Regions from separate parts of the Streptomyces sp. NPDC051684 genome, predicted to be linked through region 2. Evidence: riboswitches for the same ligand, from Rfam matches in the RefSeq annotation. Region 2 holds a riboswitch; the other holds the start of a gene.
What was found. Region 2 has a riboswitch for glycine ahead of gcvP (aminomethyl-transferring glycine dehydrogenase). Riboswitches for the same ligand answer to the same signal wherever they lie in the genome.
Positions count from the first base shown of each region.

Region 1: linked by a shared signal. The riboswitch ahead of gcvT (glycine cleavage system aminomethyltransferase GcvT) and the one ahead of gcvP (aminomethyl-transferring glycine dehydrogenase) in region 2 are both predicted to bind glycine.

Region 1 is NZ_JBITCS010000002.1:34,767-50,403, forward strand. It holds gene ACIA8D_RS02650 (FadR/GntR family transcriptional regulator) at 99-803, shown strand; partial or broken gene ACIA8D_RS02655 (NADP oxidoreductase) at 815-1,201, shown strand; gene ACIA8D_RS02660 (glycoside hydrolase family 25 protein) at 1,218-1,772, opposite strand; gene ACIA8D_RS02665 (DoxX family protein) at 1,937-2,281, shown strand; gene ACIA8D_RS02670 (Ig-like domain-containing protein) at 2,461-3,396, shown strand; gene ACIA8D_RS02675 (L-serine ammonia-lyase) at 3,413-4,783, opposite strand; gene glyA (serine hydroxymethyltransferase) at 4,944-6,215, opposite strand; gene gcvH (glycine cleavage system protein GcvH) at 6,224-6,601, opposite strand; gene gcvT (glycine cleavage system aminomethyltransferase GcvT) at 6,667-7,791, opposite strand; glycine riboswitch at 7,954-8,053, opposite strand; gene ACIA8D_RS02695 (AAA family ATPase) at 8,292-8,891, shown strand; gene ACIA8D_RS02700 (enhanced serine sensitivity protein SseB) at 9,000-9,824, shown strand; gene ACIA8D_RS02705 (enhanced serine sensitivity protein SseB C-terminal domain-containing protein) at 9,950-10,741, shown strand; gene ACIA8D_RS02710 (ABC transporter permease) at 11,078-12,082, shown strand; gene ACIA8D_RS02715 (ABC transporter substrate-binding protein) at 12,217-13,959, shown strand; gene ACIA8D_RS02720 (ABC transporter permease) at 14,079-15,080, shown strand; gene ACIA8D_RS02725 (ABC transporter ATP-binding protein) at 15,077-15,637, shown strand, end outside.
Region 2 is NZ_JBITCS010000041.1:7,048-22,684, reverse strand. It holds gene ACIA8D_RS34970 (Clp protease N-terminal domain-containing protein) at 1-258, opposite strand, end outside; gene ACIA8D_RS34965 (SRPBCC family protein) at 480-908, shown strand; gene ACIA8D_RS34960 (PadR family transcriptional regulator) at 1,015-1,641, opposite strand; gene ACIA8D_RS34955 (PhzF family phenazine biosynthesis protein) at 1,846-2,655, shown strand; gene ACIA8D_RS34950 (CPBP family intramembrane glutamic endopeptidase) at 2,671-3,450, opposite strand; gene ACIA8D_RS34945 (substrate-binding and VWA domain-containing protein) at 3,662-5,425, shown strand; gene ACIA8D_RS34940 (glutamate-cysteine ligase family protein) at 5,443-6,963, opposite strand; gene ACIA8D_RS34935 (hypothetical protein) at 7,501-8,091, shown strand; gene ACIA8D_RS34930 (DUF5999 family protein) at 8,450-8,650, shown strand; gene gcvP (aminomethyl-transferring glycine dehydrogenase) at 8,702-11,587, opposite strand; glycine riboswitch at 11,773-11,869, opposite strand; gene ACIA8D_RS34920 (PRC-barrel domain-containing protein) at 11,993-12,367, shown strand; gene ACIA8D_RS34915 (DNA polymerase IV) at 12,310-13,740, opposite strand; gene ACIA8D_RS34910 (MerR family transcriptional regulator) at 13,787-14,446, opposite strand; gene ACIA8D_RS34905 (bifunctional nuclease family protein) at 14,640-15,113, opposite strand; gene ACIA8D_RS34900 (MerR family transcriptional regulator) at 15,200-15,637, opposite strand, start outside.

The DNA.
Region 1 (15,637 bases), on a different contig from region 2:
CGCGGCAGCCGAGAAGAAGGAGTCCGCGGAACATGCCCGGTACACTAGCCACACCTCAGGTCCTCAGACAAGTACCCCTCAGACAAGTTGGTGATCCCGTGTCGTCGCCGGCCGGCCCGCTCCGCCCCAGCCCTCTCGTCGAACAGGCCGCCGAGCGCCTCCGCGCGCAGATCGCCGACGAGATGTGGCCCGTCGGCACCCGCCTGCCCGGCGAGACCACCCTCGCCAAGGAACTCGGTGTCGGCCGCTCCACCGTCCGCGAGGCCCTGCGCGCGCTCACGGGCCAGGGGATGCTTCAGCCGAAGCAGGGCGCGGGCGTGTTCGTCACGGCCCTGCGCCCGGTCGAGGACTGGCCCACCCGCCTGCGCCGCGCGGCGGTCGCCGACGTCTACGAAGTCCGCACGTTCCTGGAGGTCCAGGCCGCGCGCCTCGCCGCCGAACGCCGCACGGACGAGGACGTCGCGGCGATGCGATCGGCGCTCGCCACGCGCAGGACGGCGGCGGGCGGCCCCGGCGACGCGTTCGTCGACGCCGACATCGCCCTCCACGCCACGGTCGTCGCGGCCGCCCACAACCCCGTACTCACCGACCTCTTCGCCGAGTTCGCCCCGGCCCTGCGCCAGGCCCTGATCGACCTCCTCGCGCTGGTGGACGTACGAGGGGCGGAGCAGGACCACGGCGACGCGGCACACGCGGAGCTGGTGGAGGCGGTGGCGGCGGGCGACCCGGAGACGGCGGGGCGGGCGGCGCACGGCGAACTGGCAGAAATGCAGGGCAAGTTGAGGGGCCGCGCGAACGGGTGAAGCCGATCGTCGGGCCGGAATGGCGGGCGTGCCCTCTCGCGGAGGAGACCGGCGCCACCCCCGCCACCAGCGAGGACGCGGTCCGCGACGCGCAGGTCGTCGTCACGATCCCGCTCAAGGCGGTACCGAAGCTGCCGAAGGGATTCCTCGACAAGCCCCGCCCCGCCGGCGACCCGGCCCGCGTCGCCCTCCCCATCGCGGGCGACGACGCGGCGGCCAAGCGGGTCGTCGCGGCGCTCCTCGACGAGATCGGCTTCGACACCGTGGACACCGGCGGCCAGGACGACTCGTGGCGCCAGCAGCCCGGCACCCCCGTCTACGGCATGGCCGCCGACGCCGCCACCGTCCGCAAGGCACTGGACTCGGCGTCCCCCGACCGCACGGCGGAGTGGTGCGCCCGACCGCCGCCCCCTGTCAGACGCCGCCCGCCCACTCGTACAGGGCGTCCTTGCTCTCGAAGTCGGCGACGTTCTTGTCGAGCGGGCTGTCGGTGTACTGGTGGATCGCCCAGTCCGCCTTGATGCGGGGCTTGCCCGCGCTCACGTAGTCGGCGATCCAGAGGCCGTCACCGGCGTAGGACGTCGTGTCGATATTGAGCCAGAAATTCCTGTTTGCGTAGAGCAGGACGCGGTGGTTGGGCCGCAGGCGTTTCACCTCGCGGATGAACTTGTCCTTCTCCGCGTTGCTCGCGTGCGTGCCCTCACCGGTCGTCTCCCAGTCCACCGCGAGCAAGTCGCCCACCTTTTCCGGGGACTTGCTGACGAAGTACTCGGCCTGCGCCGTAATGTTCCCCGGCCACAGGAAGTGGTAGAAGCCGACGACGCAGTGCGCGTCGCGGGCCCGCTTCGTCTGGGCGGCCAGGCGCGGGTTGACGTACGAACGCCCCTCCGTCGCCTTGACGAAGACGAACGACAGGCCGTCCGTGTCGAACGTGGACTGGTGCGAGCTGACGTCGATGCCTCGGATCATGCGGGCCTCCAGGTCGGTGGGGCGACGAGGTCGAACTTTCATCGTCCCTGATCCGGCCGGTGATGAGACCACCTTTGCGCAGATCGGCGGCGTCCCGCCGGATGTCACATCCGCCGAGGGGTGATCCGTCGGTCTGGTGGAACCCCTTCCGGAGGAGCACAGCAATGTTCAGCGTCTACGTCGTCGTCACCGTCCTCGCCGCCTTCGTCTATGGATCGGCGGCCGTCGCCAACCTCGCGGGCCACTCGTATCCGAAGGCGCAGGCCGACAAGCTGGGGGTGCCGTACGCGTGGATTCCGTGGCTCGGGACGGCGCTCGGGGCCGGTGCGCTGGGACTCGTCGCCGGGTTCGTGGTGCCGGCGCTCGGGATCGCGGCCGCGTCGGGCCTGGTGCTGTACTTCGTGGGGGCGCTCGGCGCGCATCTGCGCGTCGGCGACCGGGACTACGGCGGGTGGTCGTTCTGCTGCGCACTCGCCGTGGCGGCACTTGTCCTGAGAGTCACTGTCTAGAGTCCGACGTTTCGGACGCCCCAAGTCTTGGAACGCGCTTTACCGCGGAGAACGCAACTGGCGGAGCCCCTGTGCCTGTCTGACAGGGAGCTGAGCCCTGTTCGGGGCGCTCGGGGCGGACTCGGAGAGTGGGGCAGGTCGTGGGACGGCGCAGGGGCAGTGGCACAGGAGTCGCGCTGATGACGGTCGCGGTGCTGGTGGGCGCGAGCGCCTGCGGCGGTGGCGGCGCGGGCAAGGCCGACACGACGGCGTCGGGGAAGGCGAGTGCGAAGCCCTCGCCGACCAAGCCCAAGGGCCCGCCGATGCTCCTGGAGACGATCACGCCGCAGAGCGGCACCAAGGTCGGCGTCGCCATGCCGGTCTCCGTCGTCTTCACCAACCCGGTGGCGGCGAAGGCGCGTGCCACGGTCGAGAAGCACATGAAGGTGAGCACCTCGAAGCCGGTCGAGGGGGCCTGGCACTGGTTCGGCGACAAGCGCGCCGACTGGCGCCCCAAGACGTACTGGCCCTCCGGTACGAAGGTGAAGGTCGACGCCGACATGAAGGGCGTCAGCAACGGCAACGGCCGCTACGGCGTGCACGGTTACACGCACACCTTCACGGTCGGCGACGACGTGCGCGCCGATGTCTCCGTGCCCGGCCACACCCTGAAGGTGACGCGGAACGGCAAGGCGCTGCGCACGCTGTCGATCAACGCGGGCAGCGCCCAGTACCCGACGTGGAACGGCACGATGGCCGTCATCGACAAGCAGAAGAAGGTCCACATGACCTCCTGCAGCGTCGGCATCAGCTGCGACAAGGGCAGCCCCGACTATTACGACCTGACGCTGCCCTGGGACGTCCACCTCACCCAGTCCGGCACGTACGTCCACTACTCGACCGGTGACCCGAACCCGGGCAGCGGCAGCGCCCGCGGCTCGCACGGCTGCGTCCACCTGTCGATGTCCGACGCCAAGTGGTTCTACGGCCAGGTCAAGCAGGGCGACCCGGTGACCATCACCGGTTCCCCGCGCGCCAAGGCCCCGGCCGACAACGGCTACGCGGCCTTCAACCTGAGCTGGGACGACTGGCTCGCGGGGAGCGCCTCGGGCGCGGGGAAGAGCGCCGCACTGTAACTCCCGAGGGGGCTCCTCAGCACTCGATGATGTTGACGGCGAGGCCGCCCCGCGCCGTCTCCTTGTACTTCACCGACATGTCCGCGCCGGTGTCCCGCATCGTCTTGATGACCTTGTCCAGGGACACCTTGTGCGAGCCGTCGCCGCGCAGCGCCATCTTCGCGGCGGTGACGGCCTTGACCGCCGCCATGCCGTTGCGCTCGATGCACGGGATCTGGACGAGGCCGCCGACCGGGTCGCAGGTGAGGCCGAGGTTGTGCTCCATGCCGATCTCGGCCGCGTTCTCGACCTGCTCGGGGGAGCCGCCGAGGGCCTCGGCGAGCGCGCCCGCCGCCATCGAGCAGGCGGAGCCGACCTCGCCCTGGCAGCCGACCTCGGCGCCGGAGATGGAGGCGTTCTCCTTGAAGAGCATGCCGATGGCGCCCGCCGTGAGCAGGAGGCGGATCACGCCGTCCTCGTCGGCGCCGGGCACGAAGTTCACGTAGTAGTGCAGGACCGCGGGGATGATGCCGGCCGCGCCGTTCGTCGGGGCGGTCACCACCCGGCCGCCGGCCGCGTTCTCCTCGTTGACCGCCATCGCGTAGAGGGTGATCCACTCCATGGCGTGGGCCACGGGGTCGCCCTCGGCGCGCAGCTTGCGGGCCGAACTCGCCGCGCGGCGGCGGACCTTGAGGCCGCCGGGCAGGATGCCCTCGTGGGACATGCCGCGGGAGACGCAGGCCTGCATGACCCGCCAGATGTCGAGGAGCCCGGAGCGGATCTCGTCCTCCGTGCGCCACGCCTTCTCGTTCTCCAGCATCAGCGCCGGGATGGACAGGCCGGTCTCCTGCGTGAGGCGGAGCAGCTCGTCGCCGGTGCGGAAGGGGTACTTGAGGGAGGTGTCGTCGGGGACGATCGGGTTCTCGCCCTCGACCGCGTCCTCGTCGACGACGAAGCCGCCGCCCACCGAGTAGTACGTCTTGGTGAGCAGCTCCTTGCGATCGGCGTCGTACGCCCACAGCGTCATGCCGTTCGCGTGGTACGGGAGGGCCTTGCGGCGGTGCAGGACGAGGTCGTCGTCGTAGGAGAAGGCGATCTCGTGCGCGCCGAGCAGGTTGAGGAGACCTTTTTCCTTGATCGTCTCGACGCGTTCGTCGGCCTTCTCCACGTCGACGGTGCGCGGGGAGTCGCCTTCGAGGCCGAGCAGCACCGCCTTGGGGGTGCCGTGTCCGTGTCCGGTCGCGCCGAGGGAGCCGTACAGCTCGGCGTGGACCGAGGCGGTGTGGGCCAGCAGGCCCTCGTTCTTGAGGCGCCGCGCGAACATGCGGGCCGCGCGCATCGGGCCGACCGTGTGCGAGCTGGACGGGCCGATGCCGATCGAGAACAGGTCGAAGACCGAGATGGCCACGGTGGGACTCCAATGGTGGTGGTAGACGCCGTTGTCTGCCGGGCAAGCGAGTGGTGCGGTGGACGCGGCCGGGGCACCGCGCCCACTGACATCTGCTGATTCCAGTGTGCGGGTGCCCCGACAGGACGTACCTACGAAAGGGTACGTAATCCGGGCCGAATTACTTCAGGCCGGGGTACAGCGGGTGCTTGTCGGCCAGAGCGGTCACCCGGGCCTTGAGCGCCTCGGCGTCGTACGACGGCTGGAGCGCGAGCGCGATCACGTCGGCGACCTCGCGGAAGTCCTCGGCCTGGAAGCCGCGGGTGGCGAGGGCAGGCGTGCCGATCCGCAGGCCGGAGGTGACCATCGGCGGGCGCGGGTCGTTCGGGACCGCGTTGCGGTTGACCGTGATGCCGACCTCGTGGAGGCGGTCCTCGGCCTGCTGGCCGTCGAGCTCCGAGTCGCGCAGGTCGACGAGGACCAGGTGCACGTCGGTGCCGCCGGACAGCACGTTGACGCCCGCCGCGCGGGACTCCGGGGTCGTCAGGCGCTCGGCGAGGAGCTGCGCGCCCTCGATCGTGCGGGCCTGGCGCTCCTTGAAGTCCTCCGAGGCCGCGACCTTGAAGGAGACGGCCTTGGCCGCGATCACGTGCTCCAGGGGGCCGCCCTGGAAGCCCGGGAAGACCGCCGAGTTCAGCTTCTTCGCGAAGGCCGTGTCACGCGACAGGATGATGCCGCCGCGCGGGCCGCCGAGCGTCTTGTGCGTCGTGGACGTGACGACGTCGGCGTGCGGGACCGGGTTGGGGTGCAGGCCCGCGGCCACGAGGCCCGCGAAGTGCGCCATGTCGACCCAGAGGTACGCCTCGACCTCGTCGGCGATGCGACGGAACTCGGCGAAGTCCAGCTGGCGCGGGTACGCGGACCAGCCGGCGATGATCACCTTGGGGCGGTGCTCCTTGGCGAGCCGCTCGACCTCGGCCATGTCGACCAGGCCGGCGTCGTCGACGTGGTAAGGGACCACGTTGAACTGCTTGCCGGAGAAGTTCAGGCGCATGCCGTGCGTGAGGTGGCCGCCGTGCGCCAGGTCCAGGCCGAGGATGGTGTCGCCCGGCTTGGCGATGGCGAAGAGTGCGGCCTGGTTCGCGGAGGCGCCGGAGTGCGGCTGCACGTTCGCGTACTCGGCGCCGAACAGCGCCTTCACGCGGTCGATCGCGATCTGCTCGGTGACGTCGACGTGCTCGCAGCCGCCGTAGTAGCGGCGGCCGGGGTAGCCCTCCGCGTACTTGTTGGTGAGGACCGAGCCCTGGGCCTCCATGACGGCGGCCGGGGCGAAGTTCTCCGACGCGATCATTTCGAGGGTCGACTGCTGGCGCTTCAGCTCGGCGTCGACCGCGACGGCGACCTCGGGGTCGAGCTCGTGCAGGGATTCGTTCAGGACGGACTTCTCAGTCATGGTGCGGGTCAGCTCCCGGAGAACTCGGTGTACTCGTCGGCGGAGAGCAGGTCCTTCGGCTCGTCGGCCAGCCGGACCTTGAACAGCCAGCCGCCCTCGAACGGGGCCGAGTTGACCAGGGCCGGGTCGTCGACGACGTCCTGGTTGATCTCGGTGACCTCGCCGTTGACGGGGGAGTACAGGTCGGAGACTGACTTCGTGGACTCCAGCTCACCGCAGGTCTCACCGGCGGTGGTGGTGTCGCCGACCTCGGGAAGCTGGACGAACACGATGTCACCGAGCGCGTTCGCGGCGTGCTCCGTGATGCCGATCGTGGCGACGCCGTCCTCGACGGCGGAGAGCCACTCGTGCTCCTTGCTGTAACGCAGCTGCTGGGGGTTGCTCATGATGGGAATTCTCCTGTACGCGGGAAGGTGCTGGTGACGGCGGGGCTGCGGGGGAGTGCGGGGGCCTACTTCTGGCGCTTGTAGAACGGCAGGGCCACGACCTCGTACGGCTCGTGCGTGCCGCGGATGTCGACACCGACGCCCGCCGTGCCCGGCTCCGCGTGCGCGGCGTCCACGTACGCCATCGCGATCGGCTTGCCGAGCGTCGGGGACGGGGCGCCGGAGGTGACCTCGCCGATCACCGTGCCGTCGACGACGACCGACATCCCGGCGCGCGGGACGCGGCGGCCCTCGGCGATCAGGCCGACGAGCTTGCGGGGCGGGTTGGCCTCGGCGCGCTCGGCGGCGGAGACCAGCGCCTCGCGGCCCACGAAGTCGTCGCTGTGCTCGTTCGGCGACTTCTTCTCGAACTTCACGACCCGGCCGAGACCGGCGTCGAAGGGGGTGAGGGACGTCGACAGCTCGTGCCCGTACAGCGGCATGCCCGCCTCCAGGCGCAGCGTGTCCCGGCAGGACAGGCCGCAGGGGATCAGGCCGTACTCGGCGCCCGCCTCGGTCAGTGCCTGCCACAGCTTCTCGGCGTCGGCGGGGGAGACGAACAGCTCGAAGCCGTCCTCGCCGGTGTAGCCGGTGCGCGCGATGAGCGCCTGCACGCCGGCGACGGTGCCGGGCAGCCCCGCGTAGTACTTGAGGCCGTCCAGGTCCGCGTCCGTGACGGACTTCACGATCGCCGCGGAGTTCGGGCCCTGCACGGCGAGCAGCGCGTACGCGTCGTGGTCGTCGCGGACCTCGGCGTCGAAGCCTGCGGCGCGCTCGGTGAGGGCGTCGAGGACGACCTGCGCGTTGCCCGCGTTCGCGACCACCATGTACTCGGTCTCGCCGAGGCGGTAGACGATCAGGTCGTCGAGGATGCCGCCGTCCGCGCGGCAGATCATCGTGTAGCGGGCGCGGCCGAGGCCCACGGAACCGATGTTGCCCACGAGCGCGTGGTTGAGGAGGTCGACGGCCTGCGGGCCCGACACCGTGATCTCGCCCATGTGGGAGAGGTCGAAGAGGCCGGCCGCGGTGCGCACGGCGTTGTGCTCGTCGCGCTCGCTGCCGTAGCGCAGCGGCATGTCCCAGCCGGCGAAGTCGGTCATCGTCGCGCCCAGCGAACGGTGCAGGGCGTCGAGTGCGGTGGTGCGGGTCATGGCTGGTGTGCTCCCGGTGGCATGACGGCGATGGCGGAGTCTCGGATCGCGCGCGAGACGTCCTCCCCATCTGTCATCGGAACCTGAGAGGTTCGCCCCGAGGGGGCTTGCACCTTGGGTGGGGGCGCCGTGTCACAAAGGCGCCCCACTTTTCAGATCTGCCTCGCCCGCGCGGTACGGGGCCTGAGAGATTCAAGGGAGGAACTTGCTCCTTCGGCGTCCGGGCACTCGTGGGTACCCGGAACTCTCCCGCGCGGATTCAAGCGGCCGGTATGCAGTTGCGGGCACATCATTGCATGCCCGCCCGACAGGGAAACCCCTTGAGAGGCATTACCTTCTCTTTACACTTGAGGGGCAAGGGTGACGTGACCGGAACGGGGAGGACGATCACGGTGCAAGAAAAGGAGGGGTGGGCCCGCAGGGCCCTCGTTGCAAGGGCGGTGGTGGGTGACGGGCGGGCAGTGGCGGGGGCTTATGCGGTGTCGGCTTCGGCATCGGTGGTGGCGGGGGTGCGGATCCCCCGTCAGCGCTCGGTGCGGGACCTGCGCGGCCGCCGGGGTCACACGCCGCGCCGGCTCGCCTTCGCGGCGGGCGACCTCGTCGTGCTCTCCGGACTGCCCGGCAGCGGCAAGTCGACGCTGATGCGGCGGGCCGTGAAGGAGATCCGGATCGACTCGCAGGACACGCGTGAGCGCTGGGCCGCGCGCATGCCGCGGTACCTGCCGTACGCGCTGTACCGGCCGCTGGTCCGCATCGCGCACTATGTGGGGCTGCGCCGGGCGATGCGCTCGGGCGTGAGCGTCGTCGTGCACGACTGCGGGACGCAGGCGTGGGTGCGCCGCTGGGTGATCCGTACGGCGCGGCGGCGCGGGGTCGCCGTCCACCTGATGCTGCTCGACGTCCCGGCGGACACGGCTCTTGAGGGGCAGCGGGACCGCGGCCGGGGGGTGTCCCGGTACGCCTTCGCGCGGCACCGCAGAGCGGTGGGCGCGCTCGTCAGCTCGACGGAGCGGGGGAAGCTGCCGGCCGGGATGGAGTCGGCGGTGCTGCTCGACCGGGCGGCGATGGAGGCGCTGGGCGGGATCACGTTCGGCGACTGACCCCGACCCCGGGGCAAGCGGAGGGAACCGCACCGTGTCCCTTTGTGTGTACGAGTTAAGGTCGGCGGGCACAGCAGCGCGGCAGAACAGCAGAGGTTGATGGCAGTCATGGAGTTCCCAGGCACCCCGGAGCCGGGTCACGGTCATGCCCAGGGGCACGAGGGCGGCTACGGCCACCCCGCGAAGGGCTGGCCCGTCAACGAGTTGGAGGAGGTCCTCGCCGCGGCCCTCGGCCAGGAGGCGGGGAGTTCGGCGGGTGGCCGAATAGTCGAGGTCCTCGGCCGCAGCCACGTGTGGATCCCGCTGCCCCGCGGCGGCTCGAACGCCAGCCGGGACCTCGACCTGCCGAGCCTGGAGATCGGGGGCCAGGCCTTCGTCCCCGTGTTCAGCTCGGAGCAGCAGTTCATGGCGGTCACCGGTGGCCGGATGGACTGCACGGTGGCCCCGGCCGTGGAGTTCGCGCGCGGGCTGCCGCCGCAGGTCGGCATCGCCGTGAACCCGGACGGCACGGTCGGCGTGCCGCTGCCGCCGCCGGCCGTCGCCGAGCTGGCCCGCAGCGGCCGCACGCCGCTGGACGGGCCGGCGACGGGCGGCCGTGTGGTGCTGAGCGAGCCCGACTGGCAGATCGACCCGATGGATTTCCTGGCCGCGGTGCGCGAGGAGTTCGAGGGGCTCGGCACGGTGCTGAGCGCGCGGCGCTGCCTCGCGACCGTGGAGGACGCGGAGCCGTCCCTGTTCATCGGCGTGGAGCTGTCGCAGGCGGTGAGCGCCCCGAGCGGTGCGGGGGACCTTCCGCTGGACGCGCTGGGGCGGGCGCTGGGCCGTGCGCCGGTGCCCTGGGCCGTCAACCTGGTGTTCCTGGACGTGACGCAGGACCCGGTCGCGGACTGGCTGCGTACACACGTACGGCCGTTCTACGTACGAGAAGGGTGACGGCGTCCGTCAAGTCGGTGTCAGTATCGCCGCTTAAGCTGGTTTCATGACGTGACCGGTCGGCGCTTCGCTTTCCGGCCACGTGGGACACGGACGTCTTTGAAAAGCCGAAGGGGCGGTTACGGGTGAGTGCGTCGGGCACGGCCGCGGCCGGACAGGTCGAGCACATGCTGCGCCAGGTGACGCCGGGACGCTACGACGCGTACGAGGCGCTCCTCAAGGCCCTCGCCGACCCCGCGGCCGGGCAGGTCTGGATGCTGCTCTGGCACGGCCAGGCCGGGTCCCCTGACGCCCAGTTCGGGAACATGGAGGTGGACGGCTTCTCGTACGCCCCCTGCGTCACCTCCGCCCAGGAGCTCTCCGCGTCCGGCTGGTCGCGGGCGTACGAGGTGGTGAGCGGGGTCGACGCGGCGCGCACGCTCTACCCGGACCACTACGGGCTCTGGTTGAATCCGCACGCGCCGGGCGGCGGCGTCGGCATCCCGTGGCTCGATCTGCGCCGGATCGCGGGCGGCCTGGACCGGCAGCCGGCGGGCCCGTTGAGGCTCTCCGAGCCGACGATCGAGATCCCGCAGTTCTACGCGACCCTGACGCAGAACGCGCATCGCACGACGGCGATCCGCTCCCTGCGCCGTGCCTGGGTCCAGCCCACGCTGGGTGCGCCCTATCTCGCCATCGGTCTGGACGTCTACGACACGTCCCCGGCGTCCGTGGACGCGGTCCGGGCGATGATGCAGCAGTCCATCCCGGCGGTCCCCGAGGGCCTTCCGGTGTCCACGGTCGCGATGTCGGACGAGTACGACCCCATTGCCATGTGGCTCCGGTCGAACGCGCGGCCGTTCTACGACCGCGAGGCCCATGCGGCTCCCGCCGGGGGTGGGTACGGGTATCCGCCGCCGTACGGCGCGACGTTCTAAAAGATTGTCCTCAATCGCCGGACGGGCTGGAAAGTTCCAGCCCGTCCGGCGATTGGCCGTTTACGTCCCAACTCACCCGGTCAAGGGTGGGGTTCGCCCACTTGCACACCAACTGCCCACCGTCCGCCCCCCGTTCACGGCAGTCCGGATAACGGAACACCCCAGCCTGCATCACGTTTAGGCATCCTTTCGCCGTCAAGTCTGGCAACAGATCGCGCCCAGGTTGAAGACTCCCGCTCCAAGGGGGCTTCGCCTCTGTGTACGACGGACTGAACCACGCCGCCACAGCGGCAAGTGCGGGCCGGTCACCGCCGGTTGAGAGGGGTCCCTGCCACGATGACGGCACCATTGCACGACGCGAGCGCAGAAGCGGAACCGAGCGCCCCGGTCGAGCCTGCCAAGGGAGACGGAGGCCGCAAGGTCGAGGGCCGGTCGCTCAAGCAGATCGCCTGGAGTCGGCTCAGGCGCGACAAGGTCGCCCTCGGCGGTGGCATCGTTGTCGTGCTCCTCGTCCTGGTCGCGGTCTTCGCCCCGCTCATCGTCAGCCTGCTCGGCCACCCGCCGAACGAGTTCCACCAGGACAAGCTGGACGAGCTGACGAACCTGCCCAAGGGCGCCCTGGGCGGCGTCAGCGCCGAGCACCTCTTCGGCGTGGAGCCCAACAAGGGCCGCGACATCTTCAGCCGCATCGTCTACGGCACCCGCGTCTCGATGCTGGTCGCCGTTCTCGCCGCGGTCGTCGCCGTCGTGCTCGGCACCCTCTTCGGCATCATCGCCGGCTACTTCGGCGGCTGGGCGGACGCGGTGATCAGCCGCGTGATGGACGTGCTGCTCTCCTTCCCGCAGCTTCTCTTCATCATCTCCCTGGTCTCCGTCCTCCCCAACGACCTGCTCGGTCTCACCGGCAGCGGCGTGCGCATCATGATCCTGATCATGGTGATCGGCTTCTTCGGCTGGCCGTACATCGGCCGGATCGTGCGCGGTCAGACGCTCTCGCTGCGCGAGCGCGAGTACGTGGAGGCGGCCCGCAGCCTCGGCGGCGGACCCCGGCACATCCTCTTCCGCGAGCTGCTGCCGAACCTGGTGGCGCCCATCACCGTCTACACCACGCTGATGATCCCCACCAACATCCTTACGGAGGCGGCGCTCAGCTTCCTCGGCGCCGGTGTCCGGCCGCCGACCGCCTCGTGGGGCGGCATGCTGCGGGACGCGCTCGGCACGTACGAGCACGACCCGATGTTCATGGTCTTCCCTGGCGTGGCGATCTTCATCACCGTGCTGGCCTTCAACCTCTTCGGGGACGGCCTGCGCGACGCGCTCGACCCCAAGGGCACCCGATAGACCCAGTCCACTGCCCCTGCCGTCCCGTCAGGAGCACTCCCTGTAGGTCCCCCATGGCCCTGCGGCCGCAAGGTCGAGGACCGCGAATCCCGGAGGATGCGAGAAGAATGCCCAAAGGTTTCCAGAGTCGACGGATGATGGCCGCCGCTGCCCTCGTGGCCGCGTCGGCGCTCACCGTCACCGCCTGCGGCGGTGGCGACGACAGCGACAACGAGTCGAAGGGCGCCGGCTACAACGCCGCCATAGGCAAGATCGCCAACAAGTCGACCACAAAGGGCGGCACGCTCCGCATGGTCGCCAAGCAGGACCTGGACAGCTTCGACCCGCAGCGCGCCTACTTCGGCATGGCGTGGGACTTCATGCGGTTCTACAACCGCACGCTGGTGACGTACGACACCAAGCCGGGCGCCGCGGGCAACGCGCTGGTCCCCGACATGGCGAAGGGCATGGCCGAGGTCTCCGACGACGGCAAGACCTACACGTACAAGCTGCGGGACGGGCTCACGTGGGAGGACGGCTCGAAGCTGACCTCCAAGGACATCAAGTACGGCATCGAGCGCATCTGGGCCGACGACGTCATCACCGGCGGTCCGGTGTACCTGAAGCAGGCGCTCGACCCCAAGGGCGAGTACAAGGGCCCGTACAAGGACAAGTCCAAGGACAAGCTCGGCCTTAAGGCCATCGACACGCCCGACGACAGCACCATCGTCTTCCATCTGCCGCAGCCCAACAGCGACTTCGAGCAGATGCTCGCCATGCCGTCCGGCTCCGCCGTGAAGCAGTCGGCGGACACTCGGGAGAAGTACACGACCAAGCCGCTGGCCAACGGTCCGTACAAGGTTCAGTCGCACAAGGCGAACAAGTCGATCGTGCTGGTCCGCAACAAGGCGTGGAAGAAGGCCTCGGACCCGAACAACCCCGCGCTGCCGGACAAGATCACGGTCGCGATCAACAAGAACCTCGAAGAGAACGACAAGAACCTGATGGCCGGCGAGTACGACGTCGACCTCAACGGCACCGGCATGACCCAGTCCGGCCGGACCACCGCCGTGACGGACAACCGGGCCGACGTCGACAACATGCAGACGCCGTTCGTCCGTTACGTGGCCCTGGTCACCACGACCAAGCCGATGGACAACGTCGACTGCCGCAAGGCCGTCTTCTACGCCACCGACTTCAAGAGCCTGCAGCAGACGCGTGGTGGCGAGGTCGCGGCCGGCAAGATCGCCAACAACCCCTTCCCGAAGGCGGTTCCGGGCCACGACGACTCGTACGACCCGTACGGCGTGGTGGAGCGCAAGGGCAAGCCGGACGTCGCCAAGGCCAAGGACGCGCTGAAGAAGTGCGGCAAGCCGAGCGGCTTCTCGACCGTGCTGACCGCGCGCAGCGACCAGCCCGGTGAGGAGGACGCCGCCGAGGCGCTGCAGGAGCAGCTCGGCAAGGTCGGCATCAAGCTGACCATCGACACCTTCTCCGGTGCCGACGCCTCCTCCATCTCCGGCGACCTGAAGAAGGTCAAGGAGCGCGGCTACGGCATGACGATGAGCGGTTGGGGCCCGGACTTCAACACCGGCCAGGGCTTCGGCCAGCCGCTGTGGGACAGCCGCTTCATCCAGAAGACCGGCAACTACAACGAGTCGCAGATCGACGACCCGAAGATCGACAAGATGTTCGACGACGCGCTGAAGACGACCGACAAGGCCGAGGCGAAGAGCATCTACACCGACATGGGTCACCGGATCCTGGACGAGGCCTACTGGATGCCGTTCATCTACGAGGCCAACATCACCTGGCGCGGCCCGCGTCTGACGAACGCCTACTCGGCTCCCGCCTGGAGCGGCCGCTACGACTACGCCAAGCTCGGCGTGACGAAGTAGCAGCGACCGACTCGCTGAAATCCCAGCCGACACCCACCAGTCCGAAGGGCAGGTGATGGTCCCGGCAGGCGGTCGGACCCCGTAACCCGAGGTCCGGCCGCCCCCAGGGGCCGCGCACAGTGCTTGCTTACCTCATCCGGCGCCTGAGCGCCGTCATTGTGATGGTGCTGATCGTCCTTCTGACGACGTTCGCCATCTTCTTCCTGCTGCCGAAGTGGTCCGGGCAGGACGTCGCCACGCTCTTCGCGGGCAAGGCCACATCGCCGGAGCAGCTTGCGGGCATCCGCGTCAAGCTCGGGCTCAACGACCCGCTGCTGGTGCAGTTCTGGGACTTCGTCAGGGCGATCCCGATGGGCCGGGACTATGTCTCCGGCGGCAGTGTGACCCACTGTCCCGCGCCGTGCCTCGGCTACTCCTTCCGTACGGAGGAGCCGGTCTGGAACACCATCACCTCCGCCCTGCCGGTGACCGTGGCGCTCGCCGCGGGCGCCTGCGTCCTGTGGCTGGTCGGCGGCGTGGCCGTGGGTGTCGTCTCCGCGCTGAAGCGGGGCACCATCTGGGACCGCAGCGCGATGATCGCCGCGCTCTCCGGCGTCTCCATGCCGATCTTCTTCACCGGCATGGTGATGATGGGCATCTTCGTCCACAGCCTGGGGCTCATCAAGATCAGCGACAGCTTGTCGAGCGACCAGTCCATCGGTACCTGGATCGAGACACTGATCCTGCCCTGGATCGCGCTGGCCTTCCTTCAGGCGGCGATGTACGCCCGCCTCACCCGGGCCACCATGCTCGAGGTGATGGGCGAGGACTACATCCGCACCGCCCGCTCCAAGGGCCTCGGTGAACGGTCCGTCATCACCCGGCACGCCCTGCGCTCCACGATGACGCCGATTCTCACCGTCTTCGGTCTCGACCTGGGCGTGCTGATGGGCGGCGCCATCCTGACGGAGTCGACCTTCGGTCTGAAGGGCGTCGGCTTCGAAGCCGTCAACGCCGTCGAGGCGAAGGACCTCCCGGTGATCCTGGGGGTCACCCTGGTCATGTCGCTGGCCATCGCCATCGCGAACCTCGTCGTCGACATGATGTACGCCGTGATCGACCCCCGAGTGAGGCTGGGATGAGCGAGCAGAGCAACACCGGGACCGTCGTGGGCGAGCCGTTCGCGGCCGACTCCCGGCCGTCGACCGCCTTCCTCGAGGTCCGTGACCTCAAGGTCCACTTCCCCACCGACGACGGGCTCGTGAAGTCCGTCGACGGCCTGAACTTCTCGCTGGAGAAGGGCCGGACCCTCGGCATCGTGGGCGAGTCGGGCTCCGGCAAGTCCGTGACCTCGCTCGGCATCATGGGCCTGCACACGGTCGGCCAGTACTCCAAGCGCCGCGCGCAGGTCTCCGGTGAGATCTGGCTGGACGGGGAGGAGCTGCTGTCCTCCCCGACGGACAAGGTGCGCCGGCTGCGCGGCCGCGAGATGGCGATGATCTTCCAGGATCCGCTGTCGGCCCTGCACCCGTACTACACGATCGGCAAGCAGATCGTGGAGGCCTACCGGGTCCACCACAACGTGGACAAGAAGGTCGCGCGCAAGCGGGCGATCGAGATGCTCGACCGGGTCGGCATCCCCCAGCCGGACAAGCGGGTGGACTCCTATCCGCACGAGTTCTCGGGCGGCATGCGACAG
Region 2 (15,637 bases):
GATGCTGCGCTGTACGAGATAGCCGAGCAGCCGCGCCACCTGCGCGCCTTCCGGGAACGCGGCCCGCACGTCGGGATCCGACTCGAGCAAGGAGTGCAGTAGGTGCGCGGTGTCGATCTGCCGGTCCCCGTCCCGCACGGCGCGCCGCCGGGCGCCCGCGACGACCGCCGCGAGCTCGTCGCTGAGCTGGGCGTCGGTCTCGGGCGGGGTTGAACTATGCACACCATTAACCCCATCAGGAACTACCGAAAGGAACATCCACGGCTGGGAGCATTTTCCTGTCCGACACAAGTTGGGCACTGATCAAGAACATCTCCTCCTTACGGATGAGATCGAGCCACCACCCCCCGAGGGGACCGGAATCCGTCGATCAGGAACTGACGGGTCATCAGTATTGAATGTTCGAGGCCACACGGCTACTTTCCGCGACGACGCGACACCGAAGCCCGTCATGGCTCTCGACTCAAAGGGGTGGCCACATGGCCGAAGTCAGCGCGGAAGCACGCATGGAAGCGCCCGCGGAGAAGGTCTGGGCGCAGCTCACCGACTTCTCCTCGTACGGGAAGTGGAACGCCACCCACACCGACTTCCCGAAGGGCGGACCCGCCGCACTGGAAGTGGGCGGACAGTTCGAGGAGAACATGAAGCTCATGGGCTTCCCGGCCGAGGTCACCTGGACCATCGAGGAGCTGGAGACGGCCCGCACCTTCGCCATCAGGGGCAAGGGACCCATGGGCGTGAACCTGTTCATGCACTACTCGCTCGCGCCGGACGGCGACGCGACCACGGCCCGCATCAAGGGCGAGTTCACCGGGGCGGCGGTCTCGCTGATGGCGGGCAAGCTCAAGGACTCGGCGACGGCCGCGCTCGACGAGTCGCTGCGCAAGCTGAACGGACTGGTGGCCTGACCCCTGACCTTCGTACGTACTGCGTACGTACGCGAAGAGGCGCCCCGCACCTTTCGTACGGGGCGCCTCTTCCGCGCTCTGTGGCCTGTCCGGGCCCACACGGGACTCAGCCCTCGTCGGCGAGGATCAGGTACAGCTTCTTGCGCGCGTCGTTGATGACGGAGATCGCCTTGTCGCGCTGCTCCTTGTCACCGGTCTTCCAGACCTGGCCGAACGCCTCCATCAGACCAAAGCTGGCCTGCCGGATCTCGTTCATGGCCTCCCAGTCGACGCCGCGACCGGCCTCCTCCCAAGGGGCCTCGGGCCCCTCTTCGGCGGCGGTACGGCCGTCGTCGGTGAGCGAGAAGAGCTTCTTGCCGCCCTCGCTCGCGCTGGCGATCAGACCCTCGTCCTCGAGCAGCTGCAGCGTCGGGTAGACCGAGCCGGGGCTCGGCTTCCACGCGCCGCCGCTGCGCTCGGCGATCTCCTGGATCATCTCGTAGCCGTGCATCGGCCGGTCCTTCAGCAGGGCCAGGATCGAGGCGCGCACGTCACCGCGCCGCGCCCGTCCGCGAGGCCCGCCGCCGCGGCCGCCGCGCCCCCAGGGGCCGGGGCCACCGGGGCCACCGAAGCCGGGCCCGAAGGGCCCGAACGCCGCGCGCCGACCCTCGAAGCCGCCGCGCTCGAATCCGCCCCTGCCGTGGTGGCCGGGGCCGAAGTTGCCATGTCCGTGTTCGTGTCCGTGGTTACGCATGGGAATCAGTCCTTTCACAACTGATCGCGGGTTTCATGGAACGCGATCATCAACCGATCGCAATGCCTCAACGATATATCGGGACTGTTCGGATGGCAAGCCTCTGCCGCGACGGGAAGCGGGAGCGGCGGCTCCGGGAAAACAGGCCAGCCGCGCCGGATTGGCCTTGGGCCGTTGTCAGTGGGGGCAATTACCGTCTCTGGCATGCGTATTCGTATCGTCGACGCCTTCACCGACCGGCCCTTCGCCGGCAACCCCGCCGGCGTCCTGCTCCTGGACGCCTTCCCGGACGACGCCTGGCTGCAGAACGTCGCCCTTGAGGTCAATCACGCCGAGACGGCCTTCGCTCACCCGCTCCCCGAGAGCGGGGACGCCGACTGGGCGCTGCGCTGGTTCACGCCCGCCACCGAGGTCGACATGTGCGGGCACGCGACGCTGGCCACCGCCCATGTGCTGCACTCCACCGGGGTGACGCGCGGCCCCGTGCGCTTCGCGACGCGCAGCGGCGTGCTCGTGGCGACACCGGGCGAGGACGGTTCGCTGACCCTCGACTTCCCGACGGCGCCGCTCACCGAGGAGCCGGCCCCCGCCGGGCTCGCCGAGGCCCTGGGCGCGGAGCCGCTCTCCGTGCGCGACACGGGCCCTTCGGTCGGCGACCTGCTCGTGGAACTCGCCGACGAGAAGACGGTGCGGGCGCTCACCCCCGACCACAAGGCGCTCGTGGACCTCTCCCGGCGCGGCACCATCGCCACGGCCCGCGCCGAGGACCCCGCCCAGGGCTACGACTTCGTGTCGCGCTGCTTCTTCCCGGGCGTCGGCATCGACGAGGACCCGGTGACCGGGAGCGCGCACACGGCGCTCACCCCGTTCTGGGCGGAGCGCCTGGGCCGCGAGGAGCTGACCGGACTGCAGGCCTCCGCCCGCAGCGGTCTCGTACGCGTCGCCCTGCGTGGTGAGCGCACGCTCCTGACCGGCCGCGCGGTCACGACCATCGAGGGCGAACTCCACGCGTAGCGCGAGCCGCGTGGGCTACGCGGTGGGCAGCCAGTCCACCTTGCCCGCCAGCACCGCGTATCCGACGAACGCCCCGATGTCGAGCAGGGAATGGGCCACCACCAGTGGCCCGACCCGCCCCCAGCGCCGGTACAGGAAGACGAAGACGACGCCCATCGCAAGGTTCCCGAAGAACCCGCCGATGCCCTGGTACAGGTGGTACGAGCCGCGCAGCACGGACGACGCGACGAGCGCCGTCCCGGGCGTCCACCCCAACTGCCCGAGCCTGCGCAGCAGATACCCGACGACGATGACCTCCTCCAGTACGGCGTTCTGCACCGCCGAGAGGATCAGCACCGGGAACTTCCACCACACGTCGGGCAGCGCCTCCGGCACCACGGTGAGGTTGAAGCCGAGGCCGCGCGCGGCGAGGTAGAAGGCGATCCCCGTGCTGCCGATGACGGCGGCCACCGCGGCGCCCCGGCCCGTGTCGAACCACGGGCGCCCGCGGTCGAAGCCGATCGTGCGCATCCCCTCGCCCTCCCTGAGCAGGAGGTGCGCGACGAGTACGACCGGTACGAAGGCGCTGGCGATGCCGAACAGCTGCCAGGCGAGGTCGAGCCACGGGCGGCCGGGCGCCGCCGAGGCGTTGAGCGTCGCGGCCTGGTCCTTGAGGCCGCCCGGTTTCGTGACGGAGCCGACGAAGCTGATGAGTGCGGACACACCGCTCGCACCGAGCGAAAGCCCCAGAACGAGCAGCGTCTCGTCCCGCAAAAAGCGCCGTGAGAGCCGCCCCTCGGGAGAAGAACCGGGCATCGGCTCCGCCTCCACCTGCACACCTGCCTCCAGTTGAGTAATCCCGCCGCATCCGTCACAGCGCCCCGCTAGGGTCTCGAATGCAGGTACGAAGATCGCGTGCGACAGGCCGAGGGGGCCGAGGCGACGCAATTCGGCGCACCGCTCCCCTCCACTGCTCCACCGCTTATACCGCAACTGCCTTTGTGGCTCAGGGAGGGGCTCCACCGCCATGGGACGTCACAGCAGCATGCCCGACGAGTACGGGGCGGCCGCCGCCGCACCCCGTCCCCGCTCGCGCGGGCGCACCGTGGCCATCGCGACCACCCTCGTCCTCGTGGCCACGGCGGGCACGGTCGCGGTGGTCCGCCCCGAGCTGATCGGCCTCGGCGGCGGATGCGAGGACGAGGTGCATCTCGACGTGGTCGCCTCCCCGGACATGGCCCCGGCGCTGCGCGAGGCCGCGGAGCACGCCCGCCGCGAGAAGCTCACCTCCGACGGCAACTGCCTCGACGTCGCCGTCACCGCGCGCGACGCCTACAAGGTGGCCGACACCCTGCGCGCGGACAAGGGCGCGGCGGACTTCCAGGTCTGGGTGCCGGACTCGGACGTCTGGGTGCAGCGCGTCACCACGAGCACCGGCGACACCAAGGTCACACCGGCCGGCAACGTCGCCTCCTCACCGGTCGGCGTGGGCATGGTGCCCGCGGCCGCGAAGTCCTTCGGCTGGCCGCGCAAGACGTACACCTGGGCCCAGTTGACGGGCGCCGCCATGCGGGACGACAAGCTGCGCCTGGGCGCCGCCGACCCCGCCCGCAGCGCCAGCGGACTGCTCGCGCTCACCAAGCTGGCTGCCACCTCCAAGAAGGGGGACGGCACCCAGGCCGCGTCCATGGCCAAGAGCCTCTCGCAGCGCACGTCCGACAGCGACGCGCAGCTCATGGACACGGTGCCGCGCGACGGCTCCGGCACCGAGCAGGGCAACCCGCGGCGCAACGAGGCGCTGATCCTGTCCGAGCAGGCCGCCTACGCGCACAACAAGGAGGCGGGCAAGGCGGGTTCGCTCGATCTCTTCTATCCGAAGGACGGCTCGCCCGCCCTCGACTACCCGTTCTCGCTGGTCGACGAGGACCGGCTGAGCACCGACGAGAGCCGGGCCGCCGTCCGTTTCGTGACGCTGCTCGGCGCGCCCGAGGGCCGCTCGATCCTGGAGCGGCACGGCTTCCGCACGGACAGCGGCCGGTCCCCCGCGACGGTCGTCTCACGGGCCGGCGGCCGCTCCCCGCAGCCGTACGCGCGCGTGGCGGCCAAGGCGCCGACCAAGGAGCAGCTCGAGGAGACCCTCGGGATGTGGACGATCACGGTGCAGAGCGCCCGTCTCACCACGGTCGTGGACGCGTCGGCCTCGATGGGGAACATCGTGCCCAGCCGCGGCGAGTCCCGCATGGAGGTGACGAAGGCGTCGATGCTGGCCGCCCTGTCCACGTTCACGCCGGAGGACGAGATCGGTCTGTGGGAGTTCGCCACGTTCCTCGACGACGAGCGCGACTACAAGAAGCTCGTGCCGACCGAGCGCCTCGGCGACCACGTCGGCTCCGGCACCCAGCGCGACCGCCTGTCGGCGGCGTTCACCTCGCTGCAACCGGTGCCCGGCGGGGCGACGGGGCTGTACGACACCACGCTCGCGGCGTACAAGGAGGCCGCGTCCTCGTACAAGAGCGGCAGGTTCAACGCCGTCGTCATGGTCACGGACGGCGTCAACGAGGATCAGGGGTCGATCTCCCGCGCGAGCCTCATCAAGAAGCTCGAGGGCCTCGCCGACCCCGAGCATCCCGTCCCGCTGATCGTCATCGCCGTGGGGCCCGACACCGACAAGCGGGAGGTCGAGCAGGTCGCCGAGGCGACGGGCGGCTCGGGACACCAGGTCAGCGACCCCGCGGACATCCAGCAGGTCATCCTGAAGGCCATCATCGAGGCGGGCGCCAAGGGCAACTGAGCCGGCCGCCGACCTCCTCAGCCCAGCGGAACGGCCGGCTCCGGCAGCCCGACCGGCCAGTCGTGCACCGGCCGGCCCCCGTGCATCAGCTCGCAGTACCGGCGCGTGGTCGCCGCGAGCGCCGCGTCCCGCGCCAGACCGCTCTCCAGGGCCCGGTGATACGTCGCCGACTGCCACGCCGCACCGTTCATCCGCAGCCTGCACCGCTCCTCGATCACCCCCAGGTACAGGTCCCGGTCGGCCGGCTCCACGCCCCACGCGTCGAGCCCGGCCGCCGCGAGCGGCAGCAGCTCGTCCCGTACGAGGTTCACGGCCGGCACCCGCTCCGTGCCGCCGAACCGGCCCCTGCGCGGCCACTCCAGGCGCGCGTCGATGCCGTACCGGCAGGCGGTGTCGAAGTTGCGGGCGGCTGCCGCGAAGGGGAGCCGCGACCACACCGGCCGCTGCTCCTCGGCCAGGGCGCGCACGACGCCGTAGTAGAAGGCGGTGTTGGCGATGACGTCCGTGACGGTCGGCCCCGCGGGCAGCACCCGGTTCTCGACGCGCAGATGCGGGACGCCGTCCGCGATGCCGTACACGGGGCGGTTCCAGCGGTACACGGTGCCGTTGTGCAGGACGAGTTCGGCGAGGCTCGGGGTGTCGCCCTTGGCGATGAGGTCGAGCGGCTGCTCGTCGTCGAGGATCGGCAGCAGCGGCGGAAAGTACCTGAGGTTCTCCTCGAAGAGGTCGTACGCGGAATCGATCCAGCGCTCCCCGAACCAGGTCCGCGGCCGCACGCCCTGCGCCGCGAGCTCCGGCGGCCGGGTGTCGGTGGACTGCTGGAACAGCGGCGGCCGCGACTCCCGCCACAGCTCGCGGCCGAACAGGAAGGGCGAGTTGGCGCCGAGCGCTATCTGCACGGCGGCGACCGCCTGCGCCGCGTTCCACACATCGGCGAAACGCCCCGGCGTCACCTGGAGGTGCAACTGCACGGACGTGCACGCGGCTTCGGGCGCTATCGAGGAGGACGTGCAGGTCAGCCGCTCGACACCGGCGATGTCGAGCACGAAGTCCTCGCCGCGCGCGGCGGTGATCTGATCATTGAGCAGGGTGTAGCGGTCGACGTCCGACAGGTTCGCGGAGACCAGGTCGTCCGCCGCGAGCGTCGGCAGGATGCCGATCATCACAATGCCCGCGTCGACCTCGTTGGCCTTCCGGTGCGCATATCCGAGCCCCGTGCGCAGTTCCTCGGCGAGCTGGTCGAGAACGCGGCCGCCGAGCCGGTGCGGGGCAATGTTCACTTCGAGATTGAACATCGCGAGTTCGGTCTGGAAATCGCGGCTCGCGATGCGCTCCAGAACTTCCGCATTCATCATTCTCGGCAGCCCGTCGGGCCCGGCGAGATTCAGCTCTATCTCGAGACCCATGAGATTCTGCGGACGGTCGAAGCGCTTCTCTTCCAGCAGTCGCGCGAACCCCTCCAGGCACTCCTTGAGCTTCTCCCGATAGCGCCGCGGATCGGCAAGACCGACCGCGCCCGCAACGACCTTCTCCCCCATGGAAGCGTCCCTCCTCGCACGGGCGACCCGTTGATGCTCCGTCCCGGCCGCGTGTCACGGTGGATGATGCCCCGGCAAAGTGATCCGTAACGCCCCGCGCGCGCCCACGGAGCAGTACGCTCAAGCGTGGTTACCCGCGGGCACATTCCTCAGGCATGCGGCAGGCCGCAGATTCCGTCGTCCGCGGCCCTGGTGAAAAACGCCGACAAGAACGCGCCGACCGCTCGACCGAAAGACGCCGAGGTCACGCGTGGCGGCCCCGACGAAAATGGGGAGAACGCCCACAAAACCCCATGAGAAGCGCGCCCGAATAGCACCTTGCGTAATCCGGACGGCGTGCTAGCCGAAACACTCCGTGAACACGCATCGTATAAACTCCGCTGGCGAGACAGAGAGTTGGCGCCCGCGGCCCGGGTTCGGACCGGCCCCCCGCCCCCTCCGTCCCGTGTACCCCTGTGCACCCGCAGCAGACAGCGCCGTCCGCTCGTCCCGCACCGCCCTCGCATCACATGCCTGTCGAATGAGAGGCGACCCACCATGCCGCTGCACGTCCCACCGGCTCCCGCGCCCGCCCTGCGCAGCGTTCTCGCGGCCCTCGGTTCCCCCACCGCCGTCCGCGAGGCACGCACCCCGTCCCTGCGCGCCGCCCAGGGACCCGCCACCCCCGAACTCCCGCTGCCACTCCATGTGTTGGACCACATCACCGAGACCACCGGGCCGTCCAGGGCCCGCCTGACCGGCTGGCGTTTCCTGATCCGCTGCGGGGAGCGCGCGGTGGCCGCGGCCGACACCATGCTCACGCCGGACGGCTGGGCCTTCTCGCACTTCTTCGAGGGCCCCTACATCCGGTCCACCGAACGGGCCCTGCGCCAGGCGGAGTCGCTGCCGCAGGCCTATCAGCCGCGGCTGCTCTCGGTGCCCGAGCTCTACATGCTGACGCTGTGGCTGCACGGCGAGCGCACCGCCGACCCGGCGAGCGGCCAACCGGCGGCCGACGACATCCTCGTCCCGCTGGCCCCCGCGCCGCCCGGCATCGCCCCGCACCGCCCGCACCGGGTGGCCGAACTCCTGCCGGTCCTCACGCACCGACTGACGCCGGCCCCGGCCACCGCCGGCCTGCTCGCCTGAGCGACCGGGCCCGCCGACGGCCCCTGTCGCGCACTCCTGTGCCCCGCACCGTCCGCCGTCCGGTCGCGGGGCACACCCCTGCCCGAGCGGACTAGCCCGTACCGACCACTCCTAACCACCCGAAGGGAGAGTCGAGTTGGACTGAACCGTCCGCACGGGTGATGCGTCTGACACCCATAAGGACCGCTGCAAGGAAATCCCTGCGGATTGACGCCCACAGGGCAACACTGGGTTCCGGAACTCACGAAATCGGGGGGCGGCCATGAACAAGCCTTCAAGCCGCAGCACGACCGGCACCACCAGCACAGCAAGCACAGCCCACGTCATCGAGATCACTTCGCAGCGAAAGATCCCATCCATGTGCCAGCACCAGCCAGCCTGCCCGACAGCGGAATCCGAGGACAGGGAAGCCGCGCTCCCTGTGGCTCACCACCCCGAGCAGGGGTGGAGCCTCCTCTGCAACGGGGTCCTGCTCTTCGAGGACACCGGCGAGCTGCTGCCCAGTGGCAGGATCATCGCCCCGCACCGCCCACTGGGCACGGTGGTGACGGCGGCGTAGCAAGCGGCTGAGCGGGGCTGCGCGACCGACGGCCGCGCAGCCCCGAGTGGATCAGCCCTCGTAGGCGTCGAGCGGCGGGCAGGAACACACCAGGTTCCGGTCGCCGAACGCCTGGTCGATACGCCGCACCGGCGGCCAGTACTTGTCCGAAGCGACCACCCCGGCCGGGAAGACACCTTCTTCCCGGCTGTACGCGTGCTCCCACTCGCCGCCGAGCATCCCGGCGGTGTGCGGAGCGTTCCGCAGCGGGTTGTCGTCCGCCGGCCACTCGCCGGAGGCGACCCGCTCGACCTCGCCGCGAATCGCGATCATCGCGTCGCAGAAGCGGTCGAGCTCGTCGATGTCCTCGCTCTCGGTCGGCTCGATCATCAGCGTCCCGGCGACCGGGAACGACATGGTCGGCGCGTGGAACCCGTAGTCGATGAGCCGCTTGGCGATGTCGTCGATGCTCACGCCCGTCGCCTTGCTGATCGGGCGCAGGTCCACGATGCACTCGTGCGCGACGAGCCCGCCCGGACCGTTGTAGAGCACCGGGAAGTGCGGCTCGAGCCGCTTGGCGATGTAGTTCGCGGAGAGCACGGCCACCTGCGTGGCCCGCTTCAGCCCCTCGCCGCCCATGAGCCGCACGTACGCCCACGAGATCGGCAGGATTCCGGCGGAGCCCCACGGCGCGGCGGAGATCGGGCCGACGCCCGTCTCGGGGCCCGCGGCCGGCTGCAGCGGGTGGTTCGGCAGGTACGGCGCCAGGTGCTCGCGCACGCCGACCGGGCCGACGCCCGGACCGCCACCGCCGTGCGGGATGCAGAACGTCTTGTGCAGGTTCAGGTGCGAGACGTCGCCGCCGAAGCGACCCGGCTTGGCGAGGCCCACCAGCGCGTTGAGGTTGGCGCCGTCGACGTAGACCTGGCCGCCGGCGTCGTGCACGGCGGCGCAGATGTCGGCGACGTGCTCCTCGAAGACGCCGTGCGTCGACGGGTACGTGATCATCAGGACGGCGAGCTGCTCCGCGTGCTGCTCGATCTTGGCGCGCAGGTCCTCGATGTCGACCTCGCCGTCGTCGGCGGTCTTCACGACGACGACCTTCATACCGGCCATCACTGCGCTCGCGGCGTTGGTGCCGTGCGCGGAGGACGGGATGAGGCAGACGGTGCGCTGCTCGTCGCCGTTGGCCCGGTGGTAGCCGCGCACCGCGAGCAGACCGGCGAGTTCGCCCTGCGAGCCGGCGTTCGGCTGCAGCGACACCTTGTCGTAGCCGGTGACCTCGGCGAGCCGCTCCTCCAGCTCACGGATGAGCGTCAGGTAGCCCTGCGCCTGCTCGGCGGGGACGAAGGGGTGCAGCTGGCCGAACTCGGGCCAGGTGACCGGCTCCATCTCCGTCGTCGCGTTGAGCTTCATCGTGCAGGAGCCCAGCGGGATCATGCCGCGGTCCAGCGCATAGTCGCGGTCGGCGAGCGAGCGCAGGTAGCGCAGCATCGAGGTCTCGGAGCGGTACTGGTGGAAGACGGGGTGCGTCAGGTACTCGTCCTCGCGCAGCCGCCCGCCCGGCAGCGTGTCCTCGACCTCGGCGTCCAGCGCCTCGATGTCGGCCTCGACGTCGAACGCGCTCCACACGGCGCCCAGCTGGGCCCGCATGGTCGTCTCGTCGCAGGCGATCGAGACGTGATCGGCGTCCACGAGGTGCAGGTTGACGCCGCCCTCGCGCGCGGCGGAGACGACCCCGGCGGCCTTGCCGGGCACCCGCACGGTGAGGGTGTCGAAGTACGCGCCGTGCACGACCTCGACGCCGCCGGCGGTGAGCCCCGCGGCGAGCAGGGTGGCGTAGCGGTGGGTGCGCCGCGCGATGGACTTGAGGCCATCGGGCCCGTGGTACACGGCGTACATGCCGGCCATGACGGCGAGCAGCACCTGCGCGGTGCAGATGTTGCTGGTCGCCTTCTCGCGGCGGATGTGCTGCTCACGGGTCTGCAGGGCGAGGCGGTACGCCTTGTTGCCGTCGGCGTCGACGGAGACGCCCACCAGGCGGCCCGGCAGCGAGCGCGCGAACTTCTCGCGCACGGCCATGTATCCGGCGTGCGGACCACCGAAGCCCATCGGCACACCGAAGCGCTGCGTCGTACCGACGGCGATGTCCGCGCCGAGTTCGCCGGGCGAGGTCAGCAGCGTCAGAGCAAGAAGGTCAGCGGCGACGGTGACGATGGCGCCCAGCTCGTGCGCCTGGTCGATCACGGGCTTGATGTCCCGCACGACGCCGGAGGCGCCCGGGTACTGCACGAGCACTCCCACGACGCCGCGCTCGGCGACCTCGGCGGGGATGCCCTCGCTCAGGTCGGCGACGACGATCTCGACGCCGGTCGGCTCGGCGCGCGTCTCGATGACGGCGATGGTCTGCGGCAACGCGTCGGCGTCGACGACGTAGACGCCGTTCTTGACCTTGCCGACGCGGCGCGAGAGGGCCATCGCCTCGGCGGCGGCGGTGCCCTCGTCGAGCAGCGAGGAGCCCGAGGTGGGCAGGCCGGTCAGCTCGGCGACCATGGTCTGGAAGTTGAGCAGCGCCTCGAGGCGGCCCTGCGAGATCTCCGGCTGGTAGGGCGTGTACGCCGTGTACCAGGAGGGGTTCTCCATGACATTGCGCAGGATGACCGGCGGCGTGAACGTCCCGTAGTAGCCGAGGCCGATCATCGAGCCGAGCACCTGGTTGCGCTCTGCAAGGGACTTCAGCTCGGCGAGCACCTCGGCCTCGCTGCGGGCGTCCGGCAGATTCAGCGCCTCGGCGCTCTTGATCACATCGGGCACCGCGGCCGCGGTCAGCTCGTCCAGCGAGCCGTAGCCGACCTGCGCGAGCATCTTGGCCTGAGCGGCGTCATCGGGGCCGATGTGGCGCTGCTCGAAGGGGATTCCTCGCTCCAGCTGGGAGAGCGGAATACGGTTGGCGGTCATTGCGGAGGCCTCCTGGTCATTGCGACCTACGAGGGGCACCACGGCGCGGGTACCCGGACGGCCTCCCCCTCTGTCATCTCAACCTGAGAGCTTCACCGGCCCACCCCGCGAGAACACGGAACACACCGGCTTGCACCGTCGGTGAGAGCGGAAACCGTGCACCCCGCCCTGCTTTCCAGAGTGACCTCGTCCGTGCGGTACGTGGGCCTGAGAGATTCCGGGGAGGATTTGCTCCTTCGGCGCCTTCCGACGACTGTCGGAGGACTCTCCCGCACGGGGTCAGCAGCCGTTTCCCAGCCTACCAGCGGCTACTTGGCCGGAGCCCCCGAGTGGCCGCCTTCCGTAATGTGCTCTTTCGTAGTCCTTACAGACCAGTTGCGATCATCGCGATCAGTTGGAGGGCCCGTGCAGACCGATGTCGATCCGCGCAATCTGATCGGCCGCAAGGCGTTCGACCGCAACGGGGCCAAGATCGGCACCATCGACGAGGTGTACCTGGACGATGCCACGGGCGTCCCGGAGTGGGCCGCGATACGAACCGGCCTGTTCAGCCGCGACGCCTTCGTCCCGCTCGAGCCGAGCGAGTTCACGGACGGCACGCTGCACGTGCCCTTCGAGCGCTCCCTGATCAAGGACTCCCCCGACTTCGGCGTGGGCCGCCATCTCTCCCCGGAACAGGAACTCCAGCTCTACGACCACTACGGTCTGGACATCACGGCCCCTCAGTCGCCCGACGTCACGTTCGGCAAGATCGCGGGCGTGGAGGACGACCCGGCCTGATCCCCTTCGGCGCCTTCGGCGTCTTCGACCAGCGGCATCGGCTCCGCCGGCGCCAGCTCCGGATCATCGACCCGAAACGTCCGCACCCTCCCCGGCACCACCGCGTACGGCGTCTCGAACCGCACGGTCACCCGCCCGAGCCCGCTCCCCTGCACCCAGCCCGGCCCGAACTCGGCATGCCGCACATCGTGCCCGGCCAGCCACTTCCGCTCCACGGGCGTCGGCTCGGGCTCGGCCGCCTCCGCGGACTCGGCCGCGGCGCTCTCCCCCTCCAGCTCCTCGGCAGCGGCCTCCTCCGCGGCGGCGAACTGCGCGAACAGGTCCTCCTGCGTGAAGTCGGCGAGCCCACTGACCCCGACACCCAGCAACCGCACGCCGCCGGTCGTGTCCACGGACTCCAGCAGCCGCGCCGCGGCCTCCCGCACCACCCCCGGATCGTCCGTCGGTCCCCGCAGCGTCTCGGAGCGCGTCAGCGTCGAGAAGTCGTAGCGCCGCACCTTGAGCACCACGGTCCGGCCCGAGCGCTCGGCCGCTCTCAGCCGCTCCACGCACCGGCCGGCGAGTCTGCGCACCTCCATCCGGACCTGCACCCGGTCATGGATGTCCACGTCGTAGGTGTCCTCGACCGATACGGACTTGGAGTCCCGCTCGGCCACGACCGGCCGCTCGTCGCGGGCCAGCGCCATCTCGTACAGATGGCTGCCGTGCGCCTTCCCGAGGAGTCGCACCAGCTCGTCCTCGCCGGCCCCGGCGATCTCCTCCACGGTCTGGATCCCGGCCCGGCGCAGATGATCCGCCGTCGCGGGCCCGACCCCCGGCAGGATCCGCACGGACTGCGGCCCGAGCAGCGCGCGCTCGGTGCCGGGGCGTATCAGCACCAGCCCGTCCGGCTTGGCCTCCTCCGAACCGATCTTCGCCAGCATCTTTGACGCGGCGAGCCCCACGGACCCGGTCAGCCCGGTCACACGCCGGATGTCGGCCCGCAGCCGCCGCCCCACGGCCTCGGCCGAAGCGGCGTCCCAGGCCGCCTCACCGGCCTCCAGATCCACGAACGCCTCGTCCAGGCTCAGGGGCTCCACCAGCGGCGAGAGAGCGCCCAGGAGCCCCATCACCTGCTCGCTGATCGCCCGGTAGAGCCGGAAGCGCGGGACCAGATACGCGGCATGCGGGGCGAGCCTGCGCGCCTGCCCCATCGGCATCGCCGAGTGCACCCCGAACTTCCGCGCCTCGTACGACGCCGTGGCCACCACACCGCGCGGTCCGAGCCCGCCCACGACGACCGCTTTCCCGCGCAGGCTCGGCTTCGCCGCCTGCTCAGCAGAGGCGTAGAAGGCATCCATGTCGAGATGCAGGATCGTGGGCGCGGTTCTCACACCACCGATGCTGCCCTACGCCACTGACAACGCGGCCGTACGGACCTCACACGGCCCTGCCGCGCCGCCTCGCCAGCTCGTCCGTGGGGTTCGCCGGCACGATCGTCTCGCCGGTGTCCACACGCTCGCCGTGCAACTGCGAGAGCGCCGCCTCCACGTCCCGCCAGACCACGCCGACGGCGATCCCGAAGACGCCCTGGCCGCCCTGGAGCAGATCGTGGACCTCGTCCGGCGACGTGCACTCGTAGACCGTCGCGCCGTCGCTCATGAGCGTCATCCGCTCCAGGTCACGCAGACCGCTCTCGCGCAGGTGCTGCACGGCGGTCCGGATGTTCTGCAACGAGACACCCGTGTCCAGGAACCGCTTGACGACCTTGAGGACCACCACGTCCCGGAAGCTGTAGAGCCGCTGGGTCCCCGATCCGTACGCGGAACGCACGCTGGGTTCGACGAGGCCGGTCCTGGCCCAGTAGTCGAGCTGCCGGTAGGTGATGCCGGCCGCGGCGCATGCCGTCGGCCCCCGGTATCCGAGCTGCTCGGAAGCGGCCTCGCCGCTCTTCCCCGCCACCGCAGGCACGGCCTGCGGGCGCTGCGGAGTGTGATCGGCCGCGCTGCCGTGGAGGGGGTACCCCCTGCTCGAGCCCTGTCGAGAGCTCGGGGGAAGGTACGGACCGCCCGTCGCCGTACCGTCGCCGCTGCTTCTCACGCCGACCTCCTCATTGACCTGCCTTGTCGACGGTAGGCAGTCACAGGGGGTGCGTCAACGAACGCCACACTAGGCACGCCGAGTGATAATCACCCTAAGAGTGGTTTCCCGTGACCCACCGCCGGGAAAGGCTAGCCGAATGTCTTGAGGGCGCCGCCGACTCGGCGGCCGGACCCGGCCGCCGGACGAGCGGTCACTGACTGTTGGTGCCGAAGTCCTCGGGAGAGATCTGGTCGAGGAACTCGCGGAACTTCTCCACCTCGTCCTCCTGCTCGTCGGGGATGGCGATCCCCGCGTCGTCGAGTACCCCGTCACTGCCGAAGATCGGCGTACCGGTGCGCAGCGCCAGGGCTATGGCGTCGGACGGGCGGGCGCTGACCTCGACGCCACTGGCGAACACCAGTTCCGCGTAGAAGACGCCTTCGCGCAGGTCCGTGATGCGCACTTCCGTGAGCTCCTGGCCGACCGCTTCAAGGACATCCTTGAAAAGGTCGTGCGTCAGCGGACGCGCGGGCGCCATGCCCTGCTGGGCGAAGGCGATCGCGGTCGCCTCCCCCGGTCCGATCCAGATGGGGAGGTACCGGTCGCCTCCCACTTCACGCAGGAGCACGATCGGCTGGTTGGAGGGCATTTCGACCCGGACACCTACGACGTCGAGCTCGTTCACACAGCAACCCTAGGACGTGCCCGGCCGGTTTGGGTAGTCGGGCACCCACCGAGGACCGGGCCATCGGTGCTCACCCGCGCCCACGATCAGGGCAGACGCACCCCGAGGGCGGTCTGCACAAGTGCCGAGTGCAGTTTCACGGTGAGGCCGGCCAGCTCCTTGGCACGGGCCTCGGCATGCGCCCGCGTCTGCGGGTTGCGGTGCACCTTGAGCGGGGCCACCACCTGGTCCACGAGGCCCGCCTCCCGGTCCGCGGCGGCCCGCATGACCCGCAGGTGCCGCGGTCCGATCCCGAACCGGGCCAGCTCGCCGATGAGCTCGGCGACGGACACGGCGGAGGCGTCGTAGCCACCGTCGGGCAGGGGGGTGAGGAGCCCGTACGACTCCCATTCGTCGAGCTCGTGCTCCTCGACGCCCACGGCCGCCAGCAATTCGTCCCGGCCGACCCGCGCGGCCGTGGGCACGTCGGCGCCGTCCTCCGCGTCGCCGGGGCCTCCCGGCGCGGGCACGGTCAGGCTCTCGCC